Regions from separate parts of the Mesorhizobium sp. PL10 genome, predicted to be linked through region 2. Evidence: predicted binding sites of a transcription regulator. Region 2 holds the regulator's gene; each other region holds the start of a gene.
What was found. The regulator PhoB, encoded in region 2, activates phosphate uptake and scavenging genes when phosphate is short. The targets are predictions, from matches to a motif close to TGTCATNNANCTGTCAT.
Positions count from the first base shown of each region.

Region 1: a site for PhoB is predicted at 4,773-4,789, ahead of ACWGTO_RS23050 (LTA synthase family protein). Genes of this name have one in related genera too.
Region 3: a site for PhoB is predicted at 1,831-1,847, ahead of ACWGTO_RS25820 (alkaline phosphatase D family protein). Genes of this name have one in related genera too.
Region 4: a site for PhoB is predicted at 5,297-5,313, ahead of ACWGTO_RS11245 (esterase-like activity of phytase family protein). Genes of this name have one in related genera too.

Region 1 covers NZ_JBSKBR010000015.1:84,608-92,187, reverse strand. The annotation lists gene mltG (endolytic transglycosylase MltG) at 1-859, opposite strand, end outside; gene fabF (beta-ketoacyl-ACP synthase II) at 1,061-2,323, opposite strand; gene ACWGTO_RS23065 (acyl carrier protein) at 2,358-2,594, opposite strand; gene fabG (3-oxoacyl-[acyl-carrier-protein] reductase) at 2,815-3,552, opposite strand; gene fabD (ACP S-malonyltransferase) at 3,612-4,559, opposite strand; gene ACWGTO_RS23050 (LTA synthase family protein) at 4,840-6,768, shown strand; gene rpsF (30S ribosomal protein S6) at 7,216-7,580, shown strand, end outside.
Region 2 covers NZ_JBSKBR010000001.1:319,161-326,740, forward strand. The annotation lists gene pstA (phosphate ABC transporter permease PstA) at 1-23, shown strand, start outside; gene pstB (phosphate ABC transporter ATP-binding protein PstB) at 41-865, shown strand; gene phoU (phosphate signaling complex protein PhoU) at 907-1,611, shown strand; gene phoB (phosphate regulon transcriptional regulator PhoB) at 1,628-2,317, shown strand; gene ACWGTO_RS01625 (ROK family protein) at 2,318-3,559, opposite strand; gene xylF (D-xylose ABC transporter substrate-binding protein) at 3,830-4,870, shown strand; gene ACWGTO_RS01635 (sugar ABC transporter permease) at 5,013-6,329, shown strand; gene ACWGTO_RS01640 (ATP-binding cassette domain-containing protein) at 6,343-7,146, shown strand; gene ACWGTO_RS01645 (CHASE domain-containing protein) at 7,310-7,580, shown strand, end outside.
Region 3 covers NZ_JBSKBR010000020.1:13,401-20,980, forward strand. The annotation lists gene ACWGTO_RS25815 (hypothetical protein) at 1-19, shown strand, start outside; gene ACWGTO_RS25820 (alkaline phosphatase D family protein) at 186-1,760, opposite strand; gene ACWGTO_RS25825 (MFS transporter) at 2,014-3,297, opposite strand; gene ACWGTO_RS25830 (TetR/AcrR family transcriptional regulator) at 3,376-3,987, shown strand; gene ACWGTO_RS25835 (hypothetical protein) at 4,031-4,624, shown strand; gene ppa (inorganic diphosphatase) at 4,630-5,163, opposite strand; gene ACWGTO_RS25845 (GNAT family N-acetyltransferase) at 5,293-5,799, opposite strand; gene ACWGTO_RS25850 (TPM domain-containing protein) at 6,040-6,678, opposite strand; gene ACWGTO_RS25855 (TPM domain-containing protein) at 6,685-7,569, opposite strand.
Region 4 covers NZ_JBSKBR010000005.1:292,553-300,132, reverse strand. The annotation lists gene ACWGTO_RS11275 (substrate-binding domain-containing protein) at 1-818, opposite strand, end outside; gene ACWGTO_RS11270 (sugar phosphate isomerase/epimerase family protein) at 919-1,827, opposite strand; gene ACWGTO_RS11265 (Gfo/Idh/MocA family protein) at 1,824-2,855, opposite strand; gene ACWGTO_RS11260 (LacI family DNA-binding transcriptional regulator) at 3,050-4,075, shown strand; gene ACWGTO_RS11255 (ferritin family protein) at 4,103-4,417, opposite strand; gene ACWGTO_RS11250 (bestrophin-like domain) at 4,488-5,243, opposite strand; gene ACWGTO_RS11245 (esterase-like activity of phytase family protein) at 5,416-6,897, shown strand; gene ACWGTO_RS11240 (L,D-transpeptidase) at 6,974-7,580, opposite strand, start outside.

The DNA of each region.
Region 1 (7,580 bases), on a different contig from region 2:
CGAACAGGCCGTAAATGATGGTCGGATCCGATTGCAGCCGCATGCCCTTGGCCAGACGGTTGAGGAAGACGGCGGCAACGCGCGAGCGCTCGTCGCCCCGGCCGGTTTCCTTTTCGACGATCGAGGCCAAGGTGACGAAGTCGTCGACATTGGCCAGAGGCAGGTCGGGCGCGCGCCGCTGCCAGACCTCGTCGACCAGCTTCTTCTGGTCGGCGAGCAGCTTGTCGACCATCTGCTGGCGCGTGGCGCCGCGGGTAAAGCGCAACGTATCGGTGGCAAGGCTTCCCTCGGCCGGCTTGGTTGCCGGCATGTCCCCGGTCAGCGCATCCTGCTCGGCAACGCGCTGCAGCGCCTGCTCGACCGTCAGCCCCTCGGGAATGGTCAGCGAATACATCACCGACTTGCCGCTCTTCAGAAGCTCCATGATATCGCGCATGGAGGCGCGCGGCTTGACCTCGTATTCGCCGGCCTTCAGCGCCGAGTCATTGCCATAGACGCGCACGCCGATGCGGAAGATGCGGGCGTCGCTGATCAACCCACGCCGTTCGAGCTGGTCGGCGATATCCTGGACGCCGGTGCTGGGCTTGACCAGAAAGGTGTCGCCAGCGACCGATGGGCCCGGTTCGTTGAAGGCCTGCTTGCCGAAATAGAGCGAAACGCCGGCGGCGAGGATCATCAACATCACCGCGGAGATGACGAAGTTCATGAACACGACGACCTGGCTGCGCGAGGCGCGAGAGCGCTTCGGCGGCGGTGTGCCTGCTTCAGGCCGCAAGGCCTCGGCCGCAGTCTTCGGCACGATCGGGCCGGTCTTCTGGTTTTGTCCGAATTGTCCGCTGCCGCCCGGATTGGTGTTCATAAGCGCCCTACCATCTGATCTCTTAGAGCGACCATGCGTCCGGTTGGACGCACAGCGTGCCCTAACATTTCAAGCCTACGCATCGTGCTTCTAAAAAAGCGCCTTCGGTTTCAGGCCGATGCGTCGAATCCCCAGCGGCAGAGTAGGCTCGAATATGGCAAAATTGACGACAGACCGCTGGCGCGCCGGTCGATAACGCAATCAGCCGATATAACGCTGGAAGACCAGCGAAGCGTTGGTGCCGCCAAAGCCGAAGGAGTTGGACAATGCCACGTCGATCTGGCGGGGCCGTGGCGTGTTTGCCACCAGATCGATCGCGGTTTCGCGTTCCGGGTTGTCTAGATTGATGGTGGCGGGCGCGATGTTGTCGCGGATGGCGAGGATCGAGAAGATCGCCTCAGCGGCCCCCGCTGCCCCCAGGAGATGGCCGATCGACGACTTGGTCGACGACATCGAGATCTTCGAGGCGGCATTGCCGACCAGCCGCTCGACGGCGCCGAGCTCGATCGTATCAGCCATGGTCGAGGTGCCGTGCGCATTGATGTAGTCGATGTCGGCAGGCGTCAGCTTGGCCCGGTTCAGCGCCGCCGTCATGCAGCGGAAGGCGCCGTCGCCGTCTTCGGCAGGCGCGGTGATGTGATAGGCATCGCCGGTCAGGCCATAGCCGGTGACCTCGGCGTAGATCTTTGCGCCACGCGCCTTGGCGTGTTCGAGTTCTTCCAGCACGACGACGCCGGCGCCCTCGCCCATGACGAAGCCGTCACGGTCGCGGTCATAGGGACGCGAGGCCTTTTCAGGCGTGTCGTTGCGGTCGGTGGACAATGCCCGGCAAGCGGCGAAGCCGGCAAGCGAGAGCCTGGTCACCGGCGCTTCCGCGCCGCCGGCCAGCATCACGTCGGCATCGCCGAAGATGATCAGCCGGGCGGCATCGCCGATGGCGTGCGCGCCGGTCGAGCAGGCGGTGACGACGGCGTGGTTAGGGCCTTTCAGCCCGTGCCTTATCGACACCTGGCCAGACACCAGATTGATTATGTTTCCGGGAATGAAGAACGGGCTGATGCGGCGCGGGCCGCGCTCGTGCAGGATCAGCGCATTCTCGGCTATGCCCTCGAGGCCGCCAATGCCGGAGCCGATCATGACGCCGGTGGCGCAACGCTCGGCTTCGGTGCCGGGCTCCCAGCCGGAATCCTTCAGCGCTTCGTCGGCGGCCGCAATCCCGTAAAGGATGAAGTCGCCGATCTTGCGCAGTTCCTTGGGCTCAAGCACGGCTTCGGGATTAAGCGTGCCGTTGGTGCCGTCACCGCGGGGAATGACGTGGGCGATCTTGCAGGCAAGATCTTCCACTTCAAACTCGGTGACGCGCTTGGCAGCGCTGCGGCCGGTCAGAAGTTCCTTCCAGCTGTGCTCGAAGCCCATGCCGAATGGCGAAACCAGGCCAAGGCCCGTGACGACGACACGCCTCATCGCAGGTCCTCCCCGGTGATGACTGCGGATAGCCTCAGGCCGAAGCCTTGTCGATGTACTTCACGGCATCGCCGACGGTCAGGATGGTCTCGGCCGCATCGTCCGGAATCTCGACGCCGAACTCTTCTTCGAACGCCATGACGAGTTCGACCGTGTCGAGGCTGTCCGCGCCCAGATCATCGATGAAGCTCGCCTGCTCCGTCACCTTGTCGGCATCGACGCCAAGATGTTCGATGACGATCTTCTTGACGCGCTCTGCGGTGTCACTCATTTGGGGCATCCTCGTCTTTTGTTTGTCTGTCTTCGTTAGCGGGCAGAATGCCGCTAATCAAGTTGAAAGATGGTCCTGCCGGAAACGCAATGGTGCCGGACCGGTTTTTGCCCGAACCGCCGGGTTGCGGGCCGCATTACACGAAAATTGGCTAAGGTCCAAGGCGAAATGGTCTCTTTTCACAAGCCGGCCGTGTCTTCTTATAACCGGCCATATCCCGTCAAATCATCGCCATGCCACCGTTGACGTGGATGGTCTGGCCGGTGACGTAGGCGGCTTCGTTGGAGGCGAGATAGGCGACGGCAGACGCCACTTCAACACTGGTGCCCATGCGGCGCGTCGGGATCGCGGCCATGATCGCATCTTTCTGCTTGTCGTTGAGCTTGTCGGTCATGGCCGATTCGATGAAGCCCGGGGCGACGCAGTTGACGGTGATGTTGCGGGTGGCGATCTCCTGCGCCAGCGACTTGGAAAAGCCGATCATGCCGGCCTTGGAGGCGCAGTAATTGGTCTGGCCGGGATTGCCGGTGACGCCGACAACCGAGGTGATGTTGATGATGCGGCCATGGCGGCGGCGCATCATCGGATGGGTGAGTTCACGGGTCAGCCGGAACACGGCGGTCAGGTTGACCTCAAGCACGCTGTCCCAATCGGCATCCGACATGCGCACGAACAGGCCGTCCTTGGTGATGCCGGCATTGTTGACCAGGATATCGACGCCTTCGAGCTCGGCTTCCGCCTTCTGGCCAAGTGCCTTGACCGCGTCACGGTTTGTCAGGTCGGCGGGGAACAGTTTTACACGGTCGCCAAGCTCGCCGGCCAGAGCCTCAAGCTTCTCGACGCGGGTGCCGTGCAGGCCGACAATGGCACCTTGCGCATGCAGCACCCGGGCAATCGCTTCGCCAATGCCCCCTGATGCGCCGGTGACGAGCGCCTTGCGGCCGGTCAGTTCAAACATTGTTATCTCCTGATCTCAGAGCGCACCCTTTGCACAGGTGCCGCCAAATCGCCAGCCTGTCAGCCCAATGTCGCCAGCGCCGCTTCGACATCGGCCGGCGTGCCTATGGCCGATGTGGCGATGTCGCGGTTGATACGCCGCGCCAGGCCAGACAGCACCTTGCCGGCGCCGATCTCGTAAAGGGTTGCGACGCCGTTAGCGCCAAACCACTCAACCGTTTCGCGCCAGCGCACGCGGCCGGTGATCTGCTCGACCAGGCGGCGCGCGATCTCGTCGGGCTCGCTGGTCGGGGTCACGGTGACGTTGGAGACGACGGGCACCACCGGTGCATTCCTGGTCACCCCAGCCAGCGCCTCGCGCATGACATTGGCCGCCGGCGCCATCAGCGCCGAATGGAAGGGCGCGGAGACCTGCAGCATCAGCGCCCGCTTGGCACCCTTTTCGGTGCACAGTTTCGCGGCGAGTTCCACCGCTGCCTTCGCACCGGAGATCACCAGCTGCCCACCGCCATTGTCGTTGGCGATCTGGCAGACCTTGCCGGACCCGGCTGCGGCTTCAGTACAAGCGGCTTCGACATCGGGCTGTTCCAGGCCGATAATTGCCGCCATGGCGCCCTCGCCGGCCGGCACCGCCGCCTGCATGGCATTGCCGCGAATGCGCAGCAGCCGGGCCGCATCGGCGACCGAGACGAAGCCGGCGGCCGCAAGGGCCGAGTACTCGCCGAGCGAATGGCCGGCGACGTAGGCAACCTTGTCCTTCAACGAAAAGCCGCGCGCTTCAAGAGCCCGCACCGCCGCCAGCGACACGGCCATCAGCGCCGGCTGGGCATTGGCGGTCAGGGTCAGCGTCTCTTCCGGGCCTTCCCAGATCAGTTTCGACAGCTTTTCACCCAGCGCATCATCGACTTCCTCGAAGACCCTGCGCGCCTCGGGGAAGGCGTCGGCGAGGTCCCTGCCCATGCCGACAGCCTGGCTGCCCTGTCCCGGAAAGGTGAATGCAACGGCCATTTGGGCTCTCTCCAGCGGCTGATTTTTCCCTGCCTGTGACGCAAGGCGGACCGCCAAGTCAAGCCCGTTGGCGGCATTTCGGCCGTTGGTCGAGACGGAAGCCAGCCCCCGAGTCCCTGTTCCGACAGGCTTTTTGCCGATCACTCCTGATGAAAACCGCTCACGAATCGTTTGCTGGCTCTTCTTATTTCCGCCACAGGCGCTAGCATTTGGATGACAGTTCTATGACAGAACGGTGACGCGAGTGGAAAAACGCGTTGCTTGGGCCGGGGGAAAAGACGTGGCAAGGATCAGGAAGGGCGCGGCCGTACCCGCGCCACAGTTCTTGGAAGACGATCCGTCCACCGGCTACCTGCCGGGGCGCAGATGGCCTGTCATCCGCTACGGTCTGGCCACTCTGCTTGCCTCCGCCGTCCTGGTGTTCGCCATCGAATGGATCGTACGCGGCGATTTCTTCGGCACGGTCGACTTCTTCCTGCAGCCCTTCAAGCCGGGCTGGACCACCATCATCGTCTTTGCGCTGGTGCTGATCGGACTGGACGCCGTGCTCGGCCGCAGCCACCAGAGCCTGATGATCGTGGCGCCGCTGACGCTGGCGCTGGCCTTTGTCGGGCACCAGAAGTCGCATTATCTCGGCGATCCGCTCTACCCGACCGATTTCCTCTATTCGCGCCAGATCATGGCATTGATGCCGCTGCTGGTGCGCGAGCGCCCCTGGACGGCGCTCGCCATGGCGGTCGGCATCGTCGCCGGACTGTCGTTGCTGATCTATGGCTGGCGGCTATGGCGCCGCAAAGTGCCGATCCTCAGCCGCAAGGGGCGGCTGGCGCGGTTGACGCTGGCAGTGCCGCTGCTCGCCTTCTTCGTCTCGATCATGGACTACGCCACCTTCTCGTGGACCCGCGACCGGCTGCAGATCATCCCGATCATGTGGGACCAGAAGGAGAACTACGCCTCCAACGGCTTTGCCCTGGCTTTCGCGCTCAACGTGCCGATGGCGCATGTCTCCGCACCGGCCGGTTACTCCGACAAGGCAATCGACGCGATAGACAGGCCGGATGTGACAGCCTCGGTGCCGGATGAGAAACCCGACATCATCATCGTCATGAGCGAATCCTTCTGGGATCCGACCAAGCTGCCCGGCGTCACCATCACGCCCGACCCCATCCCCAATGTGCGGGCTTTGCGCTCGGGCTATATGTTCTCGCCGGAATTCGGCGGCATGACCGCCAACATCGAATTCGAGGCGCTGACGGGCTTTTCCAATGCCTTCCTGCCGGCGGGCTCGATCCCCTATCAGCAATATGTGCGCACGCCGACGCCGTCGCTCGCGACCTTCCTGAAAAGCGAAGGCTACCGCGCGCGCGCCATCCATCCCGGCACCAACTGGTTCTGGAACCGGGGCGCGGTCTATGCCGATTTCGGCTTCAACGATTTCCGCTCGGAAGAGACGCTGCCGCCGTTGCAAAAGCGCGGGCCGCTGGCCTCCGACGCGGCAATGACCGACGAGATCATCGCAGAGGCCGACGCCAGCGAAGATCCGGTGTTCTTCTTCGCCGTCAGCCTGCAGAACCACGGCCCCTACGAGCCGTACCGCTATTACAATCCGACCCACAAGGTCGCGGCACCGATCAGCACATGGGCGCGGGAATCGCTGCTCAGCTATGCCGAGGGTTCGGCCGATGCCGACCGTGGCCTCGAGCGGCTGATCGAATGGGCGAAGAAGCGCGAGCGGCCGACGGTCATCGCCTTCTTCGGCGACCATCTGCCGCCGCTCGGCCCCGTCTATGTCGAGACCGGCTTCCTGAAAGACAATGTCGCGCCTCGCAGGGAGGCTACGCCGGAGGCCGCACTGGAGCACCACCAGACGCCGCTGATCATCTGGTCGAACCGCACCGGTCCGGCGCAGGACATGGGCGCAGTCAGCCCGGCCTTCCTGCCCTACCACATCCTGACGACGGCCGGGATCACGCACCCTTACTACACCGGGTTCCTCGGCGCGCTGCGCGAACGCTATCGCGTCGTCGACCGCAACCTTCTGCTGACGCCGTCAGGCGAAGCGACGCCCGACTGGGCGCGGCAGAAGGACACCGATCCGGCGATCAACGATTTCCGCCTGATCCAGTACGACATGATGTTCGGCAAGCGTAAGGCCGCGCCCGACTTCTTCCCCGAAACGGTGGACAAGGTCGTCGCCCATACAAGTTGAATAGACGGGGCGAGCTGACCGGACGCTCAATTGCCGCCTTCCCAGCGGTTCAACACGTCCCATTCTCCGGCCCTGTAGCCATGCTGTCCGTGTCATCCCCAGCCTCCATTGGCTGGCGATAAAAACCGGACAACTCACGTGCTACCAAATCCGGACAACTCATCTGCCTACGACACCGCCGGTGCCCTGCCCTTGCCTTCCAGCCAAATTGCTGTATAGACGCCCGCAATCTGCCGGTCCTTGCTGGGGGCTGAACGGAGGGCCGGAGGTTTTACCCAAAACCTTCGTGTGAAGCCAGAAGCGCTTCCGCCTCCCGTGTCTCCGCTCTCGACCGTCTCGAAATGCTCCTTTCTTCCCCGCCCCTTTTGGGACCAACGGGTCAGAGAAGTTGCAGAGGCTTTTGCCGCGAGGATCCGGGAGAGAAAAGAAGAAAGGCACTGAACCACTATGGCTCTATACGAACATGTGTTCCTTGCCCGGCAGGACCTCTCGCAGCAGCAGGTCGATGCGCTTGTCGAACAGTACAAGGGCGTCATCTCCGCAAACGGCGGGTCCGTCGGCCGGGTCGAGAACTGGGGACTGAAGTCCCTCACCTACCGGGTCAACAAGAACCGGAAGGCTTACTACACGCTTATGGACCTCACCTGCCCGCCGGCGGCGCTCAACGAGATGGAGCGCCAGATGGGTCTGTCCGAAGACGTGCTGCGTTTCCTGACCGTCAAGGTCGAGGCGCATGAGGAAGGCCCGTCGGCCATGATGCAGAAGCGCGAAGAGCGCTCGGAACGCGGCGGCTTCGGCGACCGCGACCGTGG
Region 2 (7,580 bases):
GCCGGTTCGAGCGGCGCTGGTAGAAAAAAGGCAATTTGGTATGAACATCATGACCGAACAGTCCCTTGAAAACGCAGTGGGCGACAAAATGAACGCCAAGTCGAACGAAGTCATCAAGATGCGCGGCGACAAGGTCGGCGTGTTCTACGGCGAGAAGCAGGCGCTGTTCGACGTCAATCTCGACGTCCGACAGAACCAGGTGACGGCGCTGATCGGCCCGTCCGGCTGCGGCAAGTCGACCTTCCTTCGCTGCCTCAACCGCATGAACGACACCATCGATTCGGCGCGGGTGACGGGCAAGATCACGCTCGACGAGGACGACATCTACGACAAGAACATCGACGTGGTCGAACTGCGCGCCCGTGTCGGCATGGTGTTCCAGAAGCCCAATCCGTTCCCGAAGTCGATCTACGAAAACGTCGCCTACGGTCCGCGCATCCATGGGCTTGCCAAGCGCAAGTCCGACATGGACCAGATCGTCGAATCCAGCCTGAAGAAGGCGGCGATCTGGAACGAGGTCAAGGACCGCCTGCAGGAGCCCGGCACCGGCCTGTCCGGCGGCCAGCAGCAGCGTCTGTGCATCGCGCGCGCCATCGCTGTGTCGCCGGAAGTGATCCTAATGGATGAGCCCTGCTCGGCGCTCGACCCGATCGCCACCGCCCGCGTCGAGGAACTGATCGACGAACTGCGCCAGAACTACACGATCGTCATCGTCACACACTCGATGCAGCAGGCGGCGCGCGTGTCGCAGCGCACGGCGATGTTCCATCTCGGCTACCTGGTCGAGGAGGGCGCCACCGACAAGATGTTCACCAACCCCGACGACAAGCGCACCCAGGATTATATTACCGGCCGCTTCGGCTGAGTCGTCCAGCGGTTGAATTTTCAGGCACGAGGACCAGGATCATGGGTGAACATACCGTCGCCTCCTTCGATGAAGAACTGGGGCAGATCAGCAAGCTGATCCGCGACATGGGCGATCTGGCCGGCTCGATGGTCAGCGGCTCGACCAAGGCGCTGCTCACTTCGGACAATGCGCTGGCGCAGCGGGTGGTTTCCGACGACGCCATCATGGACGCGCGCCAGCGGGAGCTCGACGACCGCGCCATCACGCTGATCGCCAAACGCCAGCCGATGGCCAACGATCTGCGCGCCGTGGTCGGCTCGATCCGCATGGCAGGCGACCTTGAACGCATCGGCGACCTCGCCAAGAACATCGCCAAGCGTGTCGGCACCGTCGGCTTGAGCGTCACGCCGCGCGACCTGTCGCATTCCATCGATGCGATGGCGCAGCTGGTGCTGATCCAGGTGCAGGGCGTGGTCGAGGAATATGCTGCCGCAGATGCGGCAGCGCTGGCGAAGCTCAGGAATGACGACGAGCGCATCGACGTCAAATACACCTCGGTGTTCCGCGAGCTCTTGACCTACATGATGGAAGACCCGCGCAACATCACGGCCTGCACGCATCTCCTGTTCTGCGCCAAGAACCTGGAGCGCATCGGCGATCATGTCACCAACATCGCCGAAAATGCGTATTATGTGCTGACCGGCCAGCAATTGCCCGCCAATCGCCCGAAGCAGGACGAAACGGCGATGGCCACATCGCCCTGATAAAGGTGAACTGCTGATGATTGCGCCACGCATCATGGTCGTGGAGGATGAGGAGCCGCTGGGCGTGCTGCTCCGCTACAACCTCGAATCCGAAGGCTACCAGGTCGAGGTGGTGACACGCGGCGACGAGGCCGAAATCCGGCTGCAGGAAAATGTTCCCGACCTGCTGGTGCTCGACTGGATGGTACCGGCGGTGTCCGGCATCGAGCTGTGCCGGCGGCTCAGAATGCGGCCCGAGACGGAACGGCTGCCGATCATCATGCTGACCGCGCGCGGCGAAGAGAGCGACCGGGTGCGCGGCCTGTCGACCGGCGCCGACGACTATCTGGTCAAGCCGTTCTCGACGCCGGAGTTCATGGCGCGGGTGAAGGCGCTGCTGCGCCGCGCCAAGCCGGAAGTTCTGTCCAGCGTGCTCAAGGTCGGCGACATCGTGCTCGACCGCGAGTCGCACCGGGTCTACCGCAAGAAGAGCGAGATCCGGCTCGGGCCGACGGAGTTCCGGCTGCTCGAATTCATGATGCGCCATCCCGGCCGTGTGTTCTCGCGCAGCCAGTTGCTCGACAATGTCTGGGGCGAGACGATCTATATCGACGAGCGCACGGTCGACGTGCATGTCGGGCGCCTGCGCAAGGCGGTCAACAATGGCCGCATGCCGGATGTGATCCGCACCATCCGTGGCGCGGGGTATGCGATCAGGGAAGACTGATCAGGCAACGCTCTTTCCAGCGCCCGCTCGCGCCTGCACGCCCGGCGCGAAAATCTCCTGGTCGACAAAGGTCAGCGCGCGCATGGCGCAGCCTTCGCGGATCAGCGGCAGCTCGTTGGGCTCGGTGTCGAAGGAGATCGACTTCGAGTGCTGGCCGCCGGCGGTCTGGGCAATCGCTTCGCGCAATGCCGGTTCGATCAGATCGAACGCGGCGGCGCTGACGCCGACCATGGCGACCGGTGCTGGATCGATCAGCGCGAAGAGGCTGCCGAGGCCGAAGCCAAGCGCCTCGCCGGCCTTGCGATAGGCTTCGCGCTCGGGCCCATCGGTCTCGCGGGCACGTGCAGCCAACGCCCGCATGTCGGCGTCGCCGACATCGACCGGTTCGGCATCCTCGCTCATCATTTTGGCGCTGCGCCAGATGGCGTAGTTGCCGGCATAAGCCTCGACGCAGCCGCGCCGCCCGCAGCGGCACAGCGCGCCGCCGGGCCGATGGATCATGTGGCCGAACTCGCCGCCGGAGGAATGCGTGCCGGTAAACAGTTCGCCCTTCAGCACCAGCCCCATGCCGATGCCGTGCGAGAGCAGGATGGCGATGAAATTGTCGCGGTAGCGCTCAGGCTGGCGCCATTGCAGCGCCACTGCCATCATGTTGCAATCGTTTTCCATGGTGGCCGGAATCCCGAATTCCGCTTCCAGTATGTCGGCGAAGGCAATGTCGGTCAGCGGCGTGATCGGCGACCACAGCATGGCGCGCGCCTGCGAATCGGTGATGCCCTGGATGCCCATGGCAATGCGGGCGATGCTCTGGACATCGAGGTCGGGGTCCTCGAGCCGCCGCCGCACGATTGCCGTGCATTCGCCGATCAGCTCGTCGCGCGGCATGGTCAGCGTATCCAGCCGGCGCTGCTCCTCGGCGACCACCTGGCCGGCATAGTCGATGACGGTGACGGAAAGGAAATTAAGCGACAGCACCACGGTCATCACCGCCGCCGCTTCCGGATTGAGGCCAAGGCCGACTTGCGGCCGGCCGCGTTTCAGCGCGCCGGTCTCGCCTGGCTTGCTCTCGGCCAGGATGCCTTCCGCAATCAGGTCGGACGAGATTGCCGATATGGTCGAATGGCTGAGGCCGGTGGTCGCCGCGATCTCGGTCCGCGACGGTTGGCCGGCCCGGCGCACGGCCGAAATCACCATCGCGCGGTTGCGACGGCGCAGATCGTCGTGGCGGATTCCAACCGACATCTTTCTTTTTTCCTCCCGGTCCTCCTCCCGCCTCATGATAGTGACGGCGGTCGGTGACACCAGCAAATATTGGCAGAAGCAGGCCGCGCTGTCATTGTTTATTGCGAGCCTCGAAAAAATTCGCTGAGGCCATCAGATTCCATCAGAATCGATGTTGACAGCGTCTCGCCGTTGGACCAGTATTTTTTCGAGGCTCGAAAAAATAGAGCCTCTGTGTGCCGGCCTTCGGGCCAGTTTTGTCGCGCCGCGCGCGGCGCAGGGAGGATTATCATGAACAGATTTGCAGCCGCCATGCTGGCGGGTGTCGCCATGTCGCTGACGCTGGTGTCGGTCGCGCAGGCGAAGGACAAGGTCATCGGCGTGTCGTGGTCGAACTTCCAGGAAGAGCGCTGGAAGACCGACGAAGCGGCGATGAAGGCGGCGATCGAGGCGGCCGGCGACAAGTACATTTCCGCCGACGCGCAGTCCAATCCCGGCAAGCAGTTGACCGACGTCGAAAGCCTGATCTCGCAGGGCGCCAACTCGCTGATCATCCTGGCGCAGGACGCCTCGGCCATCGGCCCGGCGGTGCAGAAGGCGCTGGATGAAGGCATCCCGGTCGTCGGCTATGATCGCCTGATCGAGAACAAGGACGTCTTCTACCTGACCTTCGACAACAAGGAAGTCGGCCGCATGCAGGCCCGCGAAGTGTTCAAGGCGAAGCCTGAAGGCAACTACGTCTTCATCAAGGGGTCGGGTTCCGACCCGAATGCCGATTTCCTGTTCTCGGGCTCGATGGAAGTGCTCAAGGAAGCCATCGATTCCGGCAAGGTCAAGAATGTCGGCGAGGCCTACACGGATGGCTGGCTGCCGGCCAACGCCCAGAAGAACATGGAACAGTTCCTGACCGCCAACGACAACAAGGTCGATGCTGTGGTCGCGGCCAATGACGGCACCGCCGGCGGCGTCGTCGCGGCGCTGACGGCGCAGGGCCTGGCCGGAACGGTTCCGGTCTCGGGCCAGGACGGCGACCATGCCGCGCTGAACCGCATCGCCCTCGGCACGCAGACCGTGTCGGTGTGGAAGGACGCGCGCGAACTCGGCAAGAACGCCGCCGAGATCGCTTCGCAGCTGGCCGACGGCAAGAAGACCGGCGACATTGCCGGCGCCAAGGACTTCACCACGCCTGGCGGCAACACCGTCAAGTCGCTGTTCCTGACCCCGGTTGCCATTACCAAGGACAACCTCAACGTCGTCATCGACGCCGGCTGGATCAAGAAGGACGAAGTCTGCGCGGGTGTCGCCGCCGGCAGCGTCGCTGCCTGCAACTGATCTGCCGACTTCAAGTAGAGTAACGCCGCGGCTGACAGGCCGCGGCGTTTTTTCAAGGCAATTTGTGTTTCCGCCGCGGGCGGCTAACTTCTAGGCTGTGGTTCGGCATCCGCGTCAGACGGCAAGCCGCTGGGAGGACATCATGACCGACACGACCTCGACTTCGCAGGCCGACACCGCGCGCGCGTCGGAACTCGGCGCGGTCGCGCGCTTCCTGAAGGCGACGGAGATCGACACCCGCATGCTCGGCATGGTCGGCGCGCTGGTGGTCATCTGGGTCGGCCTGCACATCCTGTCGGGCGGTCTTTTTCTGACACCGCGAAATCTGTGGAACCTGTCGGTGCAGACATCAGCAGTCGCCATCATGGCCTCCGGCATGGTGCTGGTCATCGTCATGCGCAACATCGATCTGTCGGTTGGATCGGCCGAAGGGGTGATCGGCATGGTCATGGGCTTCGCGCAGGTGCATTTCCTGGTGCGTTTTGTCGGGCTTGAGCTTGGCAATCCCTGGATCTGGGTGCTGGCGCTGGCGATCGGCCTGGCGCTCGGCCTTCTCATCGGCGCCTTCCAGGGTTTTATCATCGCCTATCTCGAAGTGCCGGCCTTCATCGTCACGCTCGGCGGCCTGCTGGTCTGGCGCGGTGCGGCCTGGTGGGTGACCAGCGGCCAGACCGTGGCCCCGCTCGATGCCACCTTCCAGCTGATGGGTGGCGGTCCCGCCGGATCGATCGGCGCGACCTGGAGCTGGGTCGTCGGCATCGTCGCCTGCCTTGCCGTGGTGTTCGCGCTGTTCAACGGGCGCCGACAGCGCAAGCGTTTCCGCTTTCCGCTGCGACCGATCTGGGCCGAGACGCTGATAGGCACTGTGACCTGCGCAGTCATCCTGGGCGCGGTGTGGGTTGCCAATTCCTATCCATGGCCGGTCGGTATCGTGAAGCGATATGCGGAGGCCAACAACATCGCCATTCCCGAAGGCGGGCTGTTCATCGCCCATGGCATCGCCATTCCGGTGCTGATGGCTGTGATGGTGGGCATCGTCATGACCTTCATCACCAAACGCACGCGTTTCGGCCGCTATGTCTTTGCCATTGGCGGCAACCCGGAAGCCGCCAACCTCGCCGGCATCAACACACGCTGGGTCACCATGAAGGTGTTCATGATCATGGGCGTGCTGGCTACGATCGCCGCTGCCATCTCGTCGGCCAGGCTGAATTCCGCGACCAACGCACTGGGCACGCTGGACGAGTTGCTGGTCATCGCCGCCGCCGTCATCGGCGGCACGTCGCTGGCCGGCGGTTCGGGAACCGTTATCGGCGCCATGCTGGGCGCGCTTTTGATGCAGTCGCTGCAGTCCGGCATGGTGCTTCTCGGCGTCGACTCGCCGCTGCAGAGTATCGTCGTCGGCGCAGTGCTGGTCGTCGCGGTGTTTCTCGACACCGTCTACCGCAAGCGCGTTTAGGAGGAGAACGATCATGGAAAAGACTGCCTCCGCAAACACCGGCACAGCGCTGATCGACATGCGCAACATCTCGATCGCCTTCGGCGGCATCCGCGCCGTCGACGATGCATCCATCGATCTTTTCCCGGGCGAGGTCGTGGCGCTGCTCGGCCATAACGGCGCCGGCAAGTCGACGCTGATCAAGATCCTGTCGGGCGCCTACAAGCGCGACGCGGGCCAGATCTTCGTCAACGGCCAGGAGGCGGCGATCTCCAACCCGCGCGACGCCAAGAAATACGGCATCGAGACGATCTACCAGACGCTGGCGCTGGCCGACAATGTCGACGCTGCCGCCAACCTCTTCCTCGGCCGTGAGCTGATGACCGGCTGGGGCACGCTCGACGATGTCGCCATGGAAGCCGAGGCGCGCAAGGTGATGGGCCGGCTCAATCCGCGTTTCCAGCGCTTCAAGGAGCCGGTGATCAAGCTGTCGGGCGGCCAGCGCCAGTCGGTGGCGATCGCGCGCGCCATCCTCTTCAACGCCCGCATCCTGATCATGGATGAACCGACGGCGGCACTTGGGCCGCAGGAAACGGCGCAGGTCGGCGAGCTAGTCAAGCAGCTCAAATCCGACGGTATCGGCATCTTCCTGATCAGCCACGACATCCATGACGTGTTCGAGCTTGCCGACCGTGTCTGCGTGATGAAGAACGGCCAGGTCGTCGGCACTGCGCACACCACCGATGTCACCCAGGACGAAGTGCTCGGCATGATCATCCTCGGCAAATGCCCACCCGGCGCCATTCCCGGGCCGGGCGCGCTGAAGATCGCCGCCTGAGACATGCGCCATCATCGGCGGACGGTCATCTTCTCGATGTGCGATCGATAAGCCGGCTAATATGTGGACGCGATGTGCCAGCTGTCACGATGGTTTGGCCTCGCCATTGTGTTGGCGCGGTGACATGCCATAAGGGTTCCAGATACATGGGCCGCAGCATCCTTTGAAGAAGCTTTTCCCGATCGTCGCCTTCATTGCCGTCGCGCTTATCAGCCTGACGATGGCGGGCTTCGCCTACTTCGCCACCCAGGAGGCGGCGCGGATCAAATTCGAGGCGACGGCCGACGATGCGCTCAACCGTATCGAAAGCCGCATCGACCTGCATCTTTCGCTGCTGCGCTCGACCCAGGCCCTGTTCGACGCTCGCAATGGCGAGATTTCGCGAAGTGAGTTCAAGGCCTTCTTCACCGCGCTCGACCTCGACACCAATTTCG
Region 3 (7,580 bases), on a different contig from region 2:
GGTTTGCTACCCGGATTGACGGGTTCCTTTACCCTCCCCTTGTGGGGAGGGTCGATCCGCGAAGCGGAGCGGGACGGGACGGGGGTCTTCCTACGTCTGCGCTTGGCCCCCACCCCGTCTCGCCGGCTTCGCTTTGCGAAGCCGCCTCGCCGACCCTCCCACAGGGGGAGGGTAAACAGCCAGCCCTACGCCGACCTCACCGGGTCCAGCGTCACCTTGTAGAGCTCATTATCATCGCGATCCATCAGCCGCACCGTCAGCTGCTCGGTAGCGCCTGAAATATCCACCAATCCGAAGAACTGCAGGCCGGCCGATGGCGGCAGGTTCTGGCCCTGTTCGGCGGTCGGCGCCTTGATGAATTTCAGCTCCGGCCCGAAGGTCATGTCGAAATCGTTGGGGCCGAACGTGCCTGCATGGATCGGGCCGGAGACGAATTCCCAGAATGGATTGAAATCCTGGAACTGCGCCTTGTCGGGGTTGTAGTAGTGCGCGGCCGTATAATGCACGTCGGCGGTCAGCCACAGCGTGTTGGTAATGCCGGCGTTCTTGATGTAGCGCAACAGGTCGGCGATCTCGAGCTCCCGGCCCTTCGGCAGACCATTGTCGCCATTGCTGACGGCTTCCGCGCCGACCTTCTTGGTGCCGTCGTTCCAGACGACGAGGCCAAGCGGCATGTCGGCGGCGATGATCTTCCAGGTCGCCTTGGAGTTGGCCAGCTCGCGCTTCAGCCATTTGGTCTGCTGTTCGCCGAGCATACGGGACTCCGGCGTCATGGTGTCCTGCATGTCAGGACCGTTGGGGCCGCGATAGGAACGCATATCGAGGAAGAACACGTCGAGCAGCGGCCCGTGGGATATCTTGCGATAGACGCGGCCGGGTTCCGACGGCTCGTAGCGGATGGTCGTCATCTCATGGAAGGCGCGCGCCGCGCGGGCTGCCAGCACATGGATGGATTTTTCCTTGTAGCGGTCGTCGGCGGTCAGGTCCTTCGAATCCGACCAGTTGTTCAGCACTTCGTGGTCGTCCCACTGGTAGAAGGTCGGGCAGATGGCGCTCAAGGCGAGCACGTTCTTGTCCATCATGTTGTATTTCCACTGGTCGCGGTACTCGTCCAGCGTTTCGGCAACCTTGCGCTTGCCGTCGATGAGGACGACGTTCTTCCATTTGCCGCCACCAGGCAGATCGACCTCATCCTTCATGGCGCCATCGGCATAGATCGTGTCGCCGGAATGCAGGAAGAAGTCGGGCGTATGCTTGGCGATGGTGGCGTAGGTCTTCATGCCGGTCTCGTCGATGCCCCAGCCCTGGCCGGCCGTGTCGCCCGACCAGGCGAATTTGATGTCGCGCTTCGAGGCGGGCGCGGTGCGGAAGCGCCCGACGATCGGCTCGGAGACGACATTGATGTCCGAAAGATCGGCGGCCGTCATGCGGTAGAAAATGTCCTGGTCGGAAGCGAGGTCGGTGAGCAGCCGCTTGACCGTAAAATCGCTGGCCGGCGAGGTGTCGAGCGGCGCCAACCGGGTGGCATTGGCGAAACTCTCCGTCGACGACACTTCGAACATGACGCGCGAGGGCCGATCGGTGCGCGTCCACACCATGCCGCTCGAGGCATCGACATCGCCGGACTGGACGCCATGGGTGAAGGCCGGGCGCTGGCTGGCGCGCGAATAATAGGGCAAAGCGAGGCCCGATGCGCCGAGCAGACCGGCCGCACTCGCTGATGTGACGAAGGCGCGGCGGGTCAACGAGATCTTGTTCATGGCTGTCTCCTGATGGCTTGAACGAAGCCGCCAAACTCCGGCGTCAATGTTTCAGGAGCATCTCGGGATGATGAAGGTTTGATAACAACCAACCCCTTCCTTCCCCCCTTGTGGGGGAAGGTGGATCGGCGCGTAGCGCCGAGACGGATGAGGGGTGTTCCAGTGGAGTGAGACGTCTGCGTTCCCTGGAACACCCCTCATACGTCGCCTTCGGCGACACCTTCTCCCACAAGGGGAGAAGGGGAAGCCTGCGCTAAGCCGCCTGCGGCTCCGGCTCGAACGCCGGCCTGCTGGTATTGATCAGCAGCGAGATACAGGCTGCGATGATCGCGGTCATGCCGGCGATCAGGAAGGCCAGTTCGTAATTGCCCTGCAGCTCGCGCATGGTGCCGCCGAAGGCGGCGGCGGTTGCCGCACCGACCTGGTGGCCGGCGACGATCCAGCCGAACACCAGCGGGCCGCTGCGGTCGCCGAAGGCTTCGTTGGCGAGCCTCAGCGTCGGCGGCACGGTGGCGATCCAGTCGAGACCGTACAGCACCGCAAAGATGATCAGGCTGGTCGCGGAGAAGCCGGAATAGGGCAGATAGATCAGCGACAGACCGCGAATGCCGTAATAGACGCCGAGCAGCTTGCGCGGGTCGAAACGGTCGGTGAGCCAGCCCGACAGCGTCGTACCGATCAGGTCGAAGATGCCCATCAGTGATAGCAGGCCGGCGGCCTGCACCTCGGCGATACCCATATCGCCGCAGAAGGAGATCAGATGCGTGCCGACCAGCCCATTGGTGGTGAAACCGCAGATGAAGAACGTGGCAAACAGATACCAGAAGACGCGGGTGCCGGCGGCGCGGCGCAGCGTGTTGAGCGTATGCGCCAGGAAATTGCCTTGCGATGCCGGCGATACCGGCGGTACGTCATCGGCCTCGGCGCCATAGCGCACCATGCCGATCGAAGCCGGACGCTCCGGCACCAGCAGCCAGACCAGCGGCAACAGGCAGGCGGTGGCGACAGAGACGGCGATGGCGACCGGCTGCCAGCCGCCGGACTGGGCGAGCGAGGCGAGCAACGGCAGGAACACCAGCAAGCCGGTGGCGCTGGAGGCTGACATCAGCCCCATGACAAGACCGCGATTGGTCTTGAACCAGCGGTTGACGATGGTGGCGCCGAGCACGGTGGCAACAGCACCCGAGCCGATACCGGAAAACACGCCCCAGGTGAGGAAGAGGTGCCAGGGCTCGGTCATCAGCAGGCTGAGAGCGGTCGAGCCCGACATGATCACCAGCGAGGCAAGCAGCGTGCGGCGCAGACCGATCCGCTCCATCAGCGCTGCAGCAAACGGTCCGGTCAGACCGTAGAGGAAGATGCCGATGGCAGCGGCAATCGAAACGGTATCGCGTCCCCAGCCGAAGCTGTTGTCCAGCGGCAACATCATCACGGAGGGAGCCGAACGCAGACCGGCCGCGATCAGCAGGCAGAGGAAGATGACGCCGACCACGACGAAAGCGTAGCGCTGGCCAAAGGGACGGGATTGAGCTATCATGTTACTGACCGGTACGTTGCAATGAGGTGATGGCCTACATACGTACCGGTCAGTAACATTGTCAAGCGGGTTGTTTGCATGTCATCGGACAAAAATATTGAAGCGTCGATCAGCGAGGCGTCGCCAGCCCCGAAGGCCGCGGACAAGATCCTCGACGTGGCCCACGACCTGTTCTATCGCCGCGGCATCCGGGCGATCGGCGTCGATGAGATCGTCAAGCGGGCGGGCGTCACCAAGCCCAGCCTCTACCGCAGCTTCCCCTCCAAGGACGAACTGGCCGCCTCCTACCTCAGGCAATATGACCGCGAATATTGGGAGCGTTTCGACGAAGCCGTGGCCGCCCATCCCGGCGACCCGCGCGCACAGCTCAAGGCTTTCCTGACCCGCATCGGCAGGCGCACGCAAAGACCGGCCTATCGCGGCTGCGGTATGACCAACGCGGCAGTGGAATATCCCGAACACGGCCATCCGGCCCGCGTTGTCAGCGAATCCAACAAGCAGGAGCTGCGCCGACGTCTGCGCGAAATGGCGGCATCGATGGGTGCGCAAGACGCCGACACGCTAGGCGACGGCCTGCTGCTCCTGATCGAAGGCGCCTATATCAGCGGCCAGCTGTTCGGCCTCGGCGGCCCGGCGGCGTCGGTCGCCCGCAACGCGGACCTGCTGATTGAGGCGAGCTTGAAGAAATAACATTTGACGATACGCTGCGGCAGCTCGAAACGGGTTGTCCGCCATGCGCACTCTTCTGCTCTCGCTTGTCCTTGCCGGTTTCTGCCAGGCAGCCCATGCCGATGGCATATCCAGCGTCTACACCGACCTCGACTCGCAAAAGGATTGCGTCACCTACGCGCAAGCTGAGGAAGGCGACGGCGACTGGGCCGAACTCGCCTGCTCCGGCTATAAGGGCTTTCCCGTGCTGATCGCCTATGACGACGCCCGTGAGTCGCTGTTTTACGGCTTCCCGCCCAGCAGCGACATGACGACGGTCTGGGAGAGCTTTTCCGGCTTCAATTCGTCAGGAGCCAAGGTCGAGTGGCGCATCGAGACCAAGGGCGACGTCGTCGTTCCCTTCGCCGTCATCCACCGCCGCTCGATCAGCAACCCCGAGGACGAGAACAAGCCGACCGAAGTGCTGCTCGTCGCCAAAGTCGCCCAGATGGATGCCCGCGACGGCTGCACAATCGGCCTGGTGCTCGCCACCGGCAACCCGCAAGCCAATGACCAGGCGCGCAAGCTGGCCGACGAAAAGGCAAAGACCTTTGCCTGCGGCAAGGACAAGCACACCGTCATCGGCAACGTCCCGGCCTTTGGCAGGGTGGATAACTGAGCCGGCTACTTAGCCGCCTTCGCCCGTGCGATCGCGTCGACGATCATCTTCTTGGCGTATTTGGAATCGTGCCAGCCTTCGATCTTGACCCATTTGCCGGGCTCGAGATCCTTGTAGTGTTCGAAGAAGTGCTGGACCTGGTCACGGGTGATCTCGGGCAGCTGCGTGTATTCGGTGACGTTTTCGTAGCGCAGCGTCAGCTTCGGCGACGGCACGGCGATGATCTTTTCGTCCTGGCCGGCATTGTCTTCCATGATCAAGACGCCGATCGGCCGCACATTGATGACGCAGCCCGGCACCAGCGCACGCGTGTTGCAGACGAGAACGTCGATCGGATCGCCGTCACCAGACAGCGTGTGCGGCACGAAGCCGTAATTGCCGGGATAGCGCATCGAGGTGTGCAGGAAGCGGTCGACGAACAGCGTGCCGGCCTCCTTGTCCATCTCGTATTTGATCGGCTCGCCGCCGATCGGCACCTCGATGATGACGTTGACGTCCTCAGGCGGGTTCTTTCCGCTGGCAATGGCTTCAATGCGCATGGCTCAAATCCCTCTCTCGATTTCCAAGATCGATAGCGGGCGAAACGTCATGGTGCAATGCGGCGATTGGTACGCAGCGCTAATGAAGGCGCACAGTTTGTGAATGGCCTGTAACCGAGGCGGCGTCCGCTATTCCCAGACGAAGGCGACCTTCTTCAGCGCTCTCTGCTCGAAAATCTCGACGCCTTCGGCGACGTCGCGGCCGCCAGCGCCGGCATAGAAGGCCAGCGCGTTCTGGTTATCTTCCAGCGCCCACACCACCATGCCCTTCAGCCCGTGGTCGGCAAGCCGTGCCCGCGCCGCCTTGAACAGCCGGCTGCCGAGCCCGATGCCCTGATATTCCGGACGGAGGTAAAGCTCATAGATCTCGCCCTGCTGCCGAAGCTCGCGGGCGCGGTTCTTGCCGATCGTGGCGTAGCCGGCGATGGTGCCGCCGATTTCGACCACCAGCACGGTGGCGGCGCGGCGGATGGCGTTCGCCCACCAGTCGGCGCCGCGGCGGTTGATCATCGACGTCAGCGAGCGATGCGGGATGATGCCGGAATAGGCGCCCTCCCAGGCCTGTTGGTGCACGTCGGCGATGGCGCCGGCGTCGCGCGGTTCGGCTTTCCTGATGTCGATGCTCAGCGTATTCATGATTTGTTAACCATAAACCCGCATCGGCCATTTGCAAGAGTCCCGTCAGAGCGCACCTGACGTTTCGCACAGGCCATCATGGTAGGTGACGCCGAGGTAAAGCCTGCTTGAAAACGCGCTCGGCCGAGGCGGATGGCGCGGGTTTCGAGAACCGGAGCGGAGCATACTTTTGTGGGTGAGCACCGGAAGCGCAGAAAACCGCGTCAGCCGTCCGGCTGAGTAGCGTTTGCAGGCGGGCTTTCAGATTTCGACGAGATGATCGTCCAGCTCATTGGCGTCGCCCGACGTGACCGGGAAATGCTCGGCCAGCACCGCGCCGACCTGCCCGATCGCCTTGACGAAGCCGTCGGCGAGCCGGTCGTCGCCGGCATGCTGCGTGAGGTCGTTGATAACACCGTCCCAGACATGCTGGCCGACCTTGCTGTTGATGCCGGAGTCGGCGACCACTTCGGCATAGCGCTCTGCGATCGACACGAAGACCAGCACGCCGGTGCGCGCCGCGGTGCGGTGGACATTGCGGGCGAGGAATTGCCTGAGCGCATTGTCATGGGCCGCCTGATAACGCTGCCGGCGCGGCACCAGATGGATGCGCAAGGCCGGCAGCGCCCACAAGAGCACCAGCACCGACGCCAGTGCCAGCAGCTCGGCGAGGACGAAATGCGGCAGCCGGATCGACAGCCACCAGGCCTCCAGTCCATAGGCGACGGCGAGGCTGACGATCAGCATGCCCAATGTCGCCATGAAGGCGGCGGGAAAGAAGTAGCCGTCGCTGGCATGCGCGACGACGCAGTAGATCTCACCGTCGGTTTTCGATTCGGCGGCGCGGATCGCGGCGGCGATGCGCTCATGGTCCTGCGGGCTGATCGGTCGTGTTGCCATTTCTTTTCACCAGCTCCCTGAAGACCCGCCGCCGCCGGACGACCCGCCGCCACCTGAAAACCCGCCGCCGCCACTCGAGCCCGACGACCAGCTGCTGCCGGAGCTTCCGGATGACCATCCACTGCCCGATGACGAACTCGTCGTCCAGCCGCTTGAACCCGACGACGACCCGCTCGGCCCCTGACCATAGCGAAAGGTCATGCCTAGCCATTGATACACGCCCGGCGACAGCTGGGTGCCGAAGATCGGTGGCAGGAAGGCCATCGCCAGACCGCCGAAGAACATCGTCGCCCACAGGATCAGGAAGATCGCGACTATAGGATCGATGGGCGTGCTGTGGTCGGCCGGATTGCGTTTTCCGCGCGCCTCCAGCTCTTCGGGATTGCCTTCCAGCACCATGACCATATCGTCGACGGCCTTGGAAATGCCGCCGGAGAAATCGCCGGCGCGAAAGGCCGGCACCATGTCGTTTTCGATGATCAGTTTGGTGTGCAGGTCGGTCAGTGTTCCTTCCAGACCATAGCCGACCTCGATGCGCATCTTGCGGTCGTTCTTGGCCACCAGCAGAAGCACGCCGTTGTTCTCGCCCGCCTGCCCGAGGTTCCAGAAGCGGAACAGCCGGTTGGCGTAAGGTTCGATCTCCTCGCCGTCGAGGCTGATGATGGTCGCGACGACGATCTGATCGGAGCCTTTTGTCTCGAAATCCGCCAGTTTCTGGGTCAGTGCTGCCTTGGTCGCGGCATCGATAATGCCGGCATCGTCGACGACGCGGCCGGTGAGCGCGGGGAGGTCCGCGGCCAGCGCCGCGGAACCAAAGATCAAAACCGCCAGGGCGAACAACACACCGGTGAAACGGCCAAGGCAGGCGGGGCTGATGATCCGCGTCATCATATCGTCACCGC
Region 4 (7,580 bases), on a different contig from region 2:
GCCTCGACGATCTGCGGACTGGTGTCGAAGCCGAAATTGAAGATGTCGCCGGGCTTGCGCCCTGCTGCCTGCATGTATGTCGGCACATTGCCGAGCATCTGGCCGCCGGGGTAACCGACCACCTTCACGTCGGGATTGTTCAAAAGAGCTGCCGTGATCACCGGTATCGCGAGATTGGGATCCGCCGCCCATTCGGTCTGCGAACTGATTTGTACCACTTCGACGCCTGCCTCCTTCAGCGCCGCGACCGTTCCGCGCTCGCGCGCGCCGCGGCTCTCATTGTCGAACGGCCCGATCATGATCGCCTTGTCGCCGGCCTTCAGCTTGGCGAGCTTGAACGCCTCGACGCCGAGCGCACGGCCCTGCTGCTCTTGCTGGGCCCCGACATAGCCGCCGCCGAACGCCGCGACGACCGTCGGCAGGGGAACGTTCTGATACATCATCTTGATGCCGTCCTTGTGCGCCTGCTCGGCCAGCGGCATGATGGCGGCGTCGCCCGGGTGGCCCATCATGGCAATGCCGTTGGGCTTGACGGCGACGGCTTCGCGCAGCTGCTGCACCATCATTTCGATGTTCCAGGCGGAGAAGATGTAGTCGACCTTCGGTCCGAGATCGGCCGCCGCCTGCTTGGCGCCACTATAGACGATGGTGCCGAAGGCGTCGCCCTCGGCGCCGCCGACGAAGAATCGGATGTGGACGTCCTTGCACCACTGGGCGTCGAGCGCCCGCGCCGGCAGAGTGGAGATGGCGGCGCAGAGCGCCGTGGCGGCGGCCACGACAGCCGAGCGCAGAACTGTTCTTCTCATTGCGATGCTCATGCACGTTCCTCCCTTTTGTCCTCGGAAGCCGAGGGTTTTCGACATTCGCTTCGGCAGTGCGCCGCAATCTGTCCAGGCCGGCTCCTCCAGCCGGCCGCTGTCACGCCGGGTTCGGCAAATAGGTTGCTCCTCCGCGGCATTGCTGGAGATACTCCAGCGCACGCACCTGACCGGTGATTTCGAGATCGCCGCGATAGACCGGGTCGTGCCAGCCTTCGATGTCGATGGCGCCCTTGTAGCCGACCAGCCGCAACTCGCTGATCACCCGCGTCCAGTCGCTGTCGCCGAAACCCGGCGTGCGCATCTGCACGAAGGGCAGCCGGCCGAATACGCCATGCTCGCGGATGACGTCCCAGCGCACCGTCGCGTCCTTGCCGTGCACATGGAAGATTTTCGGCGCCCATTTGCGGATCTGCGGCAGCGGATCGATGAGATAGACCAGCTGATGACAAGGCTCCCATTCCAGCCCCAGATTCTCGTCAGGCAATTCGTTGAACATCAGCTCCCAGGCGTCGGGATTGTGGGCGATGTTCCAGTCGCCGCTTGCCCAGTTGCCGTCCATGGCGCAATTCTCGAAGGCGATGCGCACGCCCTTGTCGGCCGCGCGCTTGGCCAGCTTCCCCCACACCTCGCGAAAGCGCGGCAGGCTGTCGGTCAGCTTCCTGCCGCGCAGGCGGCCGGTGAAGCCAGTGACCATCGAAGCTCCGAACAGATGCGCATTGTCGATGACAGTTTCCCAGGCGGCGAGCACGCCGCGATCGACCTCGCCATCCTCCAGCGGATTGCCGAACACGCCGATCGAGGACACGGCGACATCGGCATCGCCGATCGCCTCGCGAATCTCGCCGGCCAGCCGCGGCAGATCCTTGCCGCCCAGCGTCTGCCAGAAGAAGGGCTGGATGCTCTCGAAGCCCAACGGCAGGATCTGCCTGATATAGGCCGCGGGATCGTCGAGATTGGCCCGCACCATGGTGCCGATGCGGATGTCGAGAAGCGGGTTTGGCGTCATGATGCTTCCTGTGCGATGGCAACGCGGCGTCCGGTCTCGGCGCTTTCGATGGCGCCGAAAACCATGGCCAGGCTTTTGATGTTGTCGGCGCCGCGCGTTTCCGGCTCGGTCCCGGTTTCGATGGCCTGCATGAAATCCCGGATGATGCCGAGATGGCCGCCAACGCGGTCGGCGGAATCGAGCGGCAGCACGTCGATCGGCTGGGTTTTGGCAAACAGGCCGTCTCGACCCAGCACCACCATTTCCGCCTTCAGCGTATCGTTGCCATCCCAAATGAGGCTGCCGCGCTCGGCAACGATGCGCCAGCTGCCTTCCCAGCTGGTGCGGAAACCGTCGGCGCACCAAGAGCCGGCATAGGTGAACACCTTGCCGCCGCCGAGATCGAAGACGGCGCTCGCCGACGAACCCTGCCGGTACCAGGAATTGGCGGGCTCCCATTCCTGGCAATAGACGCCGGCCGGCTCGCCGCCGACCATGTAGCGGGCTGCGTCGAAAGTATGGATCGCCATGTCGAGCAGCAGCACATGCGCCATCTCCTCGCGAAAGCCGCCGAAATGCGGCGCGACGAAGAAATCGGCATGGATGCTGGTCGGCTTGCCGAGGGCGCCCGAGTCCAGAAACCGCCTTATGCGCCGGACATTGGCGACATAGCGCCGGTTCTGCACCACGGCATGGACGCGCCCGGCACGGCGCGCCGCTTCGACAATGGCGCGGGCATTTTCCGGCGTGTCGGCCAGCGGCTTTTCGGTGAGCAGATGGCAATTGTGGGCAAAGGCAGCGAAGGCAACGTCACGGCGGGCGGCGGGAACGACGACATCGAACACCGCGTCCGGCCTGATCTGGTCGAGCACCTGATCCAGGCTGCTGCCAATGACGACGCCATCCAGCCCGTATTCGCGCGCCCTCACCTTCGCCCGTTCGGCGTCGAGGTCGACCAGGCCGACAATCGCAAGCCCGTCGATTTGCCTTGCGGCATCGAGCCAGGCCTTGCTCATCGCACCACAGCCGACGAGGACGGCATTCATCATCCGGCATTCCTCCCGTCCGGTCCCTCCAGACCGAATGTCACGGCATCCACGGCATCACCGTAAACGTTTTTCCGTAAACGTTTACGAGAACACACCCGATGGCGTAGAATGTCAATCGGCTGCCAGCAAAAATCATCCCGAAGCCTTGGCCTGAGCGGCAGCCGGTGCTAGCCAAGGCAGGGGGAGAACAGTCCTTGGCGTCCAGCATCCACGACCTTGCGCGTCACCTGAACATTTCGATCGGCACCGTGTCGCGGGCGCTGAACGGCCGCGCCGACGTCAATGCCGACACCCGCCAGCGCGTGCTCGCCGCCGCCAAGCAGCTGAACTATTCGCCCAACCAGTCCGGCCGCAGTCTGCGGCAAGGCGCCACCCATTCGATCGCCTTCATGCTGCAGCCGCATCCGGGCGACCAGCAATATGGCGAACCGTTCTTCATCCCGTTCCTGATCGGGCTCCAGGGCCGGCTGGCCGAAAGCGGGCTCGACCTCACCGTGGTCATGGGCGCGCCCGGCGACTATCAGCAGGAACGCCTGCGCCGCGTCGTCGAGACGCGTCGGGCCGATGCCGTGGTGCTGGCCTGGACGCGGCGCGAGGACGAGCGCATCGACTATCTGCTCGAGGCCGGCTTCCCCTTCGCCACGCTCGGCCGCAGCCGCACCGGCGGCAAGGCCTATCCCTCGCTCGACCTCGATTTCGAAAAGGCCGGCAGCGACGCCGTCGACCGGCTGGTGGCGCGCGGCCACCGCCGCATCGCCGCCATCCGCCCGTCGCTCAATCTGAATTTCGGCTATCTGTTCGTCGACGGCTACCGCAAGGCGCTGAAGCGGCACGGCATCGAGGTCGATCCGGCGCTGATCGCCGACGGCTTCATCAACGAGGCCGGCGGCTACCAGGTGACGCCGCGCGTGATGCTGGCAAAGGACCGGCCGACGGCCATCATCTTCAACAATGACGCCATGGCGCTCGGCGGCTGCAAGGCACTGGCCGAGATGGGCATCCGACCCGGCCACGACATTGCGGTGACCGTCATCGTCGACACGCCGCTCTGCCGCTATTTCTCGCCGGCGCTGACCGCCTTCCGTCCGTCGCTGGAGCCCATGGGCCGGCGGTTGGCCGAAATGCTGCTGGCCTCGCTCCCCGCCTTCGCCGGCCCCGAAGGCACGCGCATCATCCGCGAAGTCTGGCCGCTGGAGCTGATCGCAAGGGATAGCGATTGAGCACTGCCGGACGTTGGCTGGCCGGCGTCAATCCACCTTCTTCTCGCCCCGCTCGCCGGCCTTGACGATATCGCCTGTGGTGAACAGGATTTCCTTCAATTCCGCCCGCCAGTCTTTCTTCTGGCGCAGCAGGAATTCCAGATCCATGCCGAAATGCTTGAACTCCTCGCCTTGGGCGTTCTTCATGATCGCCTTGGCCTGAGGGTCCTTTTCCACCGACATGCGCTGCTCATACCAGCCGATCGCTTCCGCCTCCTCGATCAGCGACGCGATCATGCGGGCAAAGGTCCGCACCTTCTGCGTCAGTTCTTCCGGCGGCTCGTGATACTGATCGAAACCCATGTCGCCTCCCTCGAACGGACCGGCAAATCTGGCCGTACCCATGAATGCACTGGAGCGCCGCAAGTTCCGCTTACTGCTGCAATTCAATCAAAGTCCTCTGCAGAGGCGCAGACGATATCTGGATCGGACCGGAGAACGGTATATCCATGTCGAGGATGAGGTAGAGAGCGCTGGCAATCAGCGCAGCCGACACCACGAACGTCTCTATGGTGATGGCATTTCGCGGCGCCCTGAAACCGAAACTGGCGAAGATCAGCACCAGCCAGGCAACGAGCATAACGATCAGCGGCCGCGGGATGGTGCCTTCCGATTGCTCGATCAAAGCCCAGCGCAGTTCCACCACCTTCTGCAGATGCTGGTGGGCGTCCTCCAGCACGGAAACATGCGCTGCGTCGGCGGGCTGCAGAGCGGCCAATCGTGTGCTGATCTCGGTCAACAGACGTTCGGACAGCCGGTTGGCGACGAGCGGTGTTTCGTTTGATTCTGTCCAGTTGTTGGTCTGTCTTTGCACATAAGCCACCAGCGGCTGACGGACCTCGGCGGTCTCAGGCCCATATTGCCGAAGCGACCGGTCGAGAAGGATCAACTCGGTCGCATATGTGTGCACGTTGCGGTCGATCGACTCGAAAGTGTTCTTGGCCGAGTTGATCATGAGACCAAGCACCAGCGAAGTCATGACGACGAACAGGTTGGCGGCCAGCCTTACCACATTGTTGGTTTCGTCCTCGCGGTGATGCGCGGGCAATTTGCCATAGACAGCCATGCTGGCCAGTGGCGCCGCCGTCAGGCAGAGGAAAACGGCCACCGCGATGAGTGTTTCGTGCATGCAGCCATTTCTGCACAGCAAGGACCGAATGCCAATGGCCGGCAGAACGCACTTGTCACGCAAGTATCATGTTCGCGTCCTAGACCGCTTTGCGGGAGGGCGAGATCGTCGATGCGACGCAGAGCCCTTTGCAGTCTCGGCCGCTCGAAGGCTTGTCACAAAGAGGATCTCCATGAAAATCTCGCACCGAACCCTGTCGCTCGGCGCCGCATTGGCGCTGTTTACCGCCTTGACCCCTGCCCTTGCCGACAGCACCGCCACCGTCGGCGGCGTCTCCTTTGTCAACAAGGGCCTGGTCGGCGTCGGCCGCCTCCCCGCCGACCTGAAGGACAAGTTTGGCGAGACCTTCGGCTCCGGCTCCGGCATGTCGATCGACGCCGCAAGCTGGACGCATGACGCCAATGGCTACAAGGGCTCGCTCTGGCTGCTGCCGGATCGCGGCTACAATGTCGTCGGCACCACCGACTACCGGCCGCGCCTCAACACCATTGCCATCGAACTCACGCCGACCGCGCTGGGTGCTGCGCCCGCCGCCGGCCAGGAGCAGACCGGCGTCAAGGCGACGCTTGCCGATTCCATGCTCTTGACCTACGACAAGGGCACTGACGCCACCGGCCTCGATCCGCTCAACGGCGTGCGCGCGGCCAGCGGCGAGCTGCCGATCCTGCCCGAGGCCAATGGCAAGCTGGCGCTCGACAATGAGGCGATCGCCCGGCTGCCCGACGGCACCATGTTCATCTCGGACGAATACGGCCCCAACATCTACCGCTTCTCGGCCGACGGTAAGCTGATGTCGGCAACGCAGCCGCCGGCCGCCCTGGTGCCGATGCGCAAGGGCACGCCGAACTTCGCTTCCGACAATCCGGGCCCGGGCGCCGCAGAGCCCGATCCGAAGGATCCTGAAACCGGCCGCCAGAACAACCAGGGCCTCGAAGGCATGGCGCTGACGCCGGACGGCAAGTCGCTGATCGCGGTGCTGCAGTCGGCGCCCCGCCAGGATGGCGGCGATTCCGGTTCGACCCGCCAGAACACCCGCGCACTGGTCTATGACGCCTCCGACCCGGCGCATCTGAAACTGGTGCATGAATATGTCGTGCCGCTGCCGGTGTTCAAGGACGACAAGGGCAAGACCAAAATCGCCGCGCAGAGCGAGATCGTGGCGCTGTCCGACAAGACCTTCCTGATGCTGGCGCGCGACAGCGGCAACGGCCAGGGGGTGAAGGGCGACACCTCGCTTGTGCGCCAGATCTTCGTCGTCGATGTCTCTGGTGCCACCGACATTGCCGGCGGCGCCTTCGATGCCGCCGACAAGCCGCTGGCGCCCAAAGGCGTACTCGACCCCTCGGTGACGCCGGCCAAGCTGACGCCGTTCATCGACATCAACGACAACAAGGAACTCGGCCGCTTCGGCTTGCATGACGGCAAGCCGAACGACAAGAACAACCTGTCTGAGAAGTGGGAGGCGATGTCGGTGGTGAGCGTGCTCGATCCGGCGCTGCCCGACGACTATTTCCTGTTCGTCGGCAACGACAACGACTTCCTCGCCCAGGACGGTTTTCAGGTCGGCGCGCCCTACAAGGCCGAAGACGGCGCCGATGTCGACACCATGTTCCTGGTCTATCAGGTCACGCTTCCCGGGCTCGCCAAGAAGTAGTTGGATACAACAAACAAAAGCGGACGCGCCAGGCGCGTCCGCTTTTTTTGTCGGCGATCAGCGGACCGCTGGCGCCCTATTTCAGGATCTCTGCGTCCCTCGGCACGCCGGCATCGATCGGCTCGGCGGTCTTGTTCGACACGGCCATGATCTTGCCGGCCGGCGACAGGTTCGGGCGCACATAGACCTGGGTTACACCGTTGACCCGGCTGTAGAGGTCGATGATGTCCTGGTTCATGAAGCGCACGCAGCCCGACGACGCGTTCTTGCCGATGGAATCCCATTCCGGCGTGCCGTGCAGCCGGTACATCGTGTCCTTGCCGTCGCGGAACAGATAGAGCGAACGCGCCCCGAGCGGGCTCTGCGGTCCCGGCGGCATGCCGTCCTTGTATTTCGCCAGTTCCGGCCGGCGCTGGATCATTTCCGGCGGCGGCGTCCACACCGGCCATTTCTTGCGCGCCTGGACCACGGCACTGCCGGTCCAGCCGAAACCGGCCTTGCCGAGGCTGACGCCGTAGCGGATCGCCTTGCCGCCATCGCGCACCAGATAGAGGAAATGCTCTGAGGTATCGACGACGATGGTGCCGGGCTTTTCGCCGGTCGGATCGTCCACTATCTGGCGCACGAACTTCGGATCGAGCTTGGATACCGGGATCGCCGGCAGTTGATAGCCCTCGTCGACG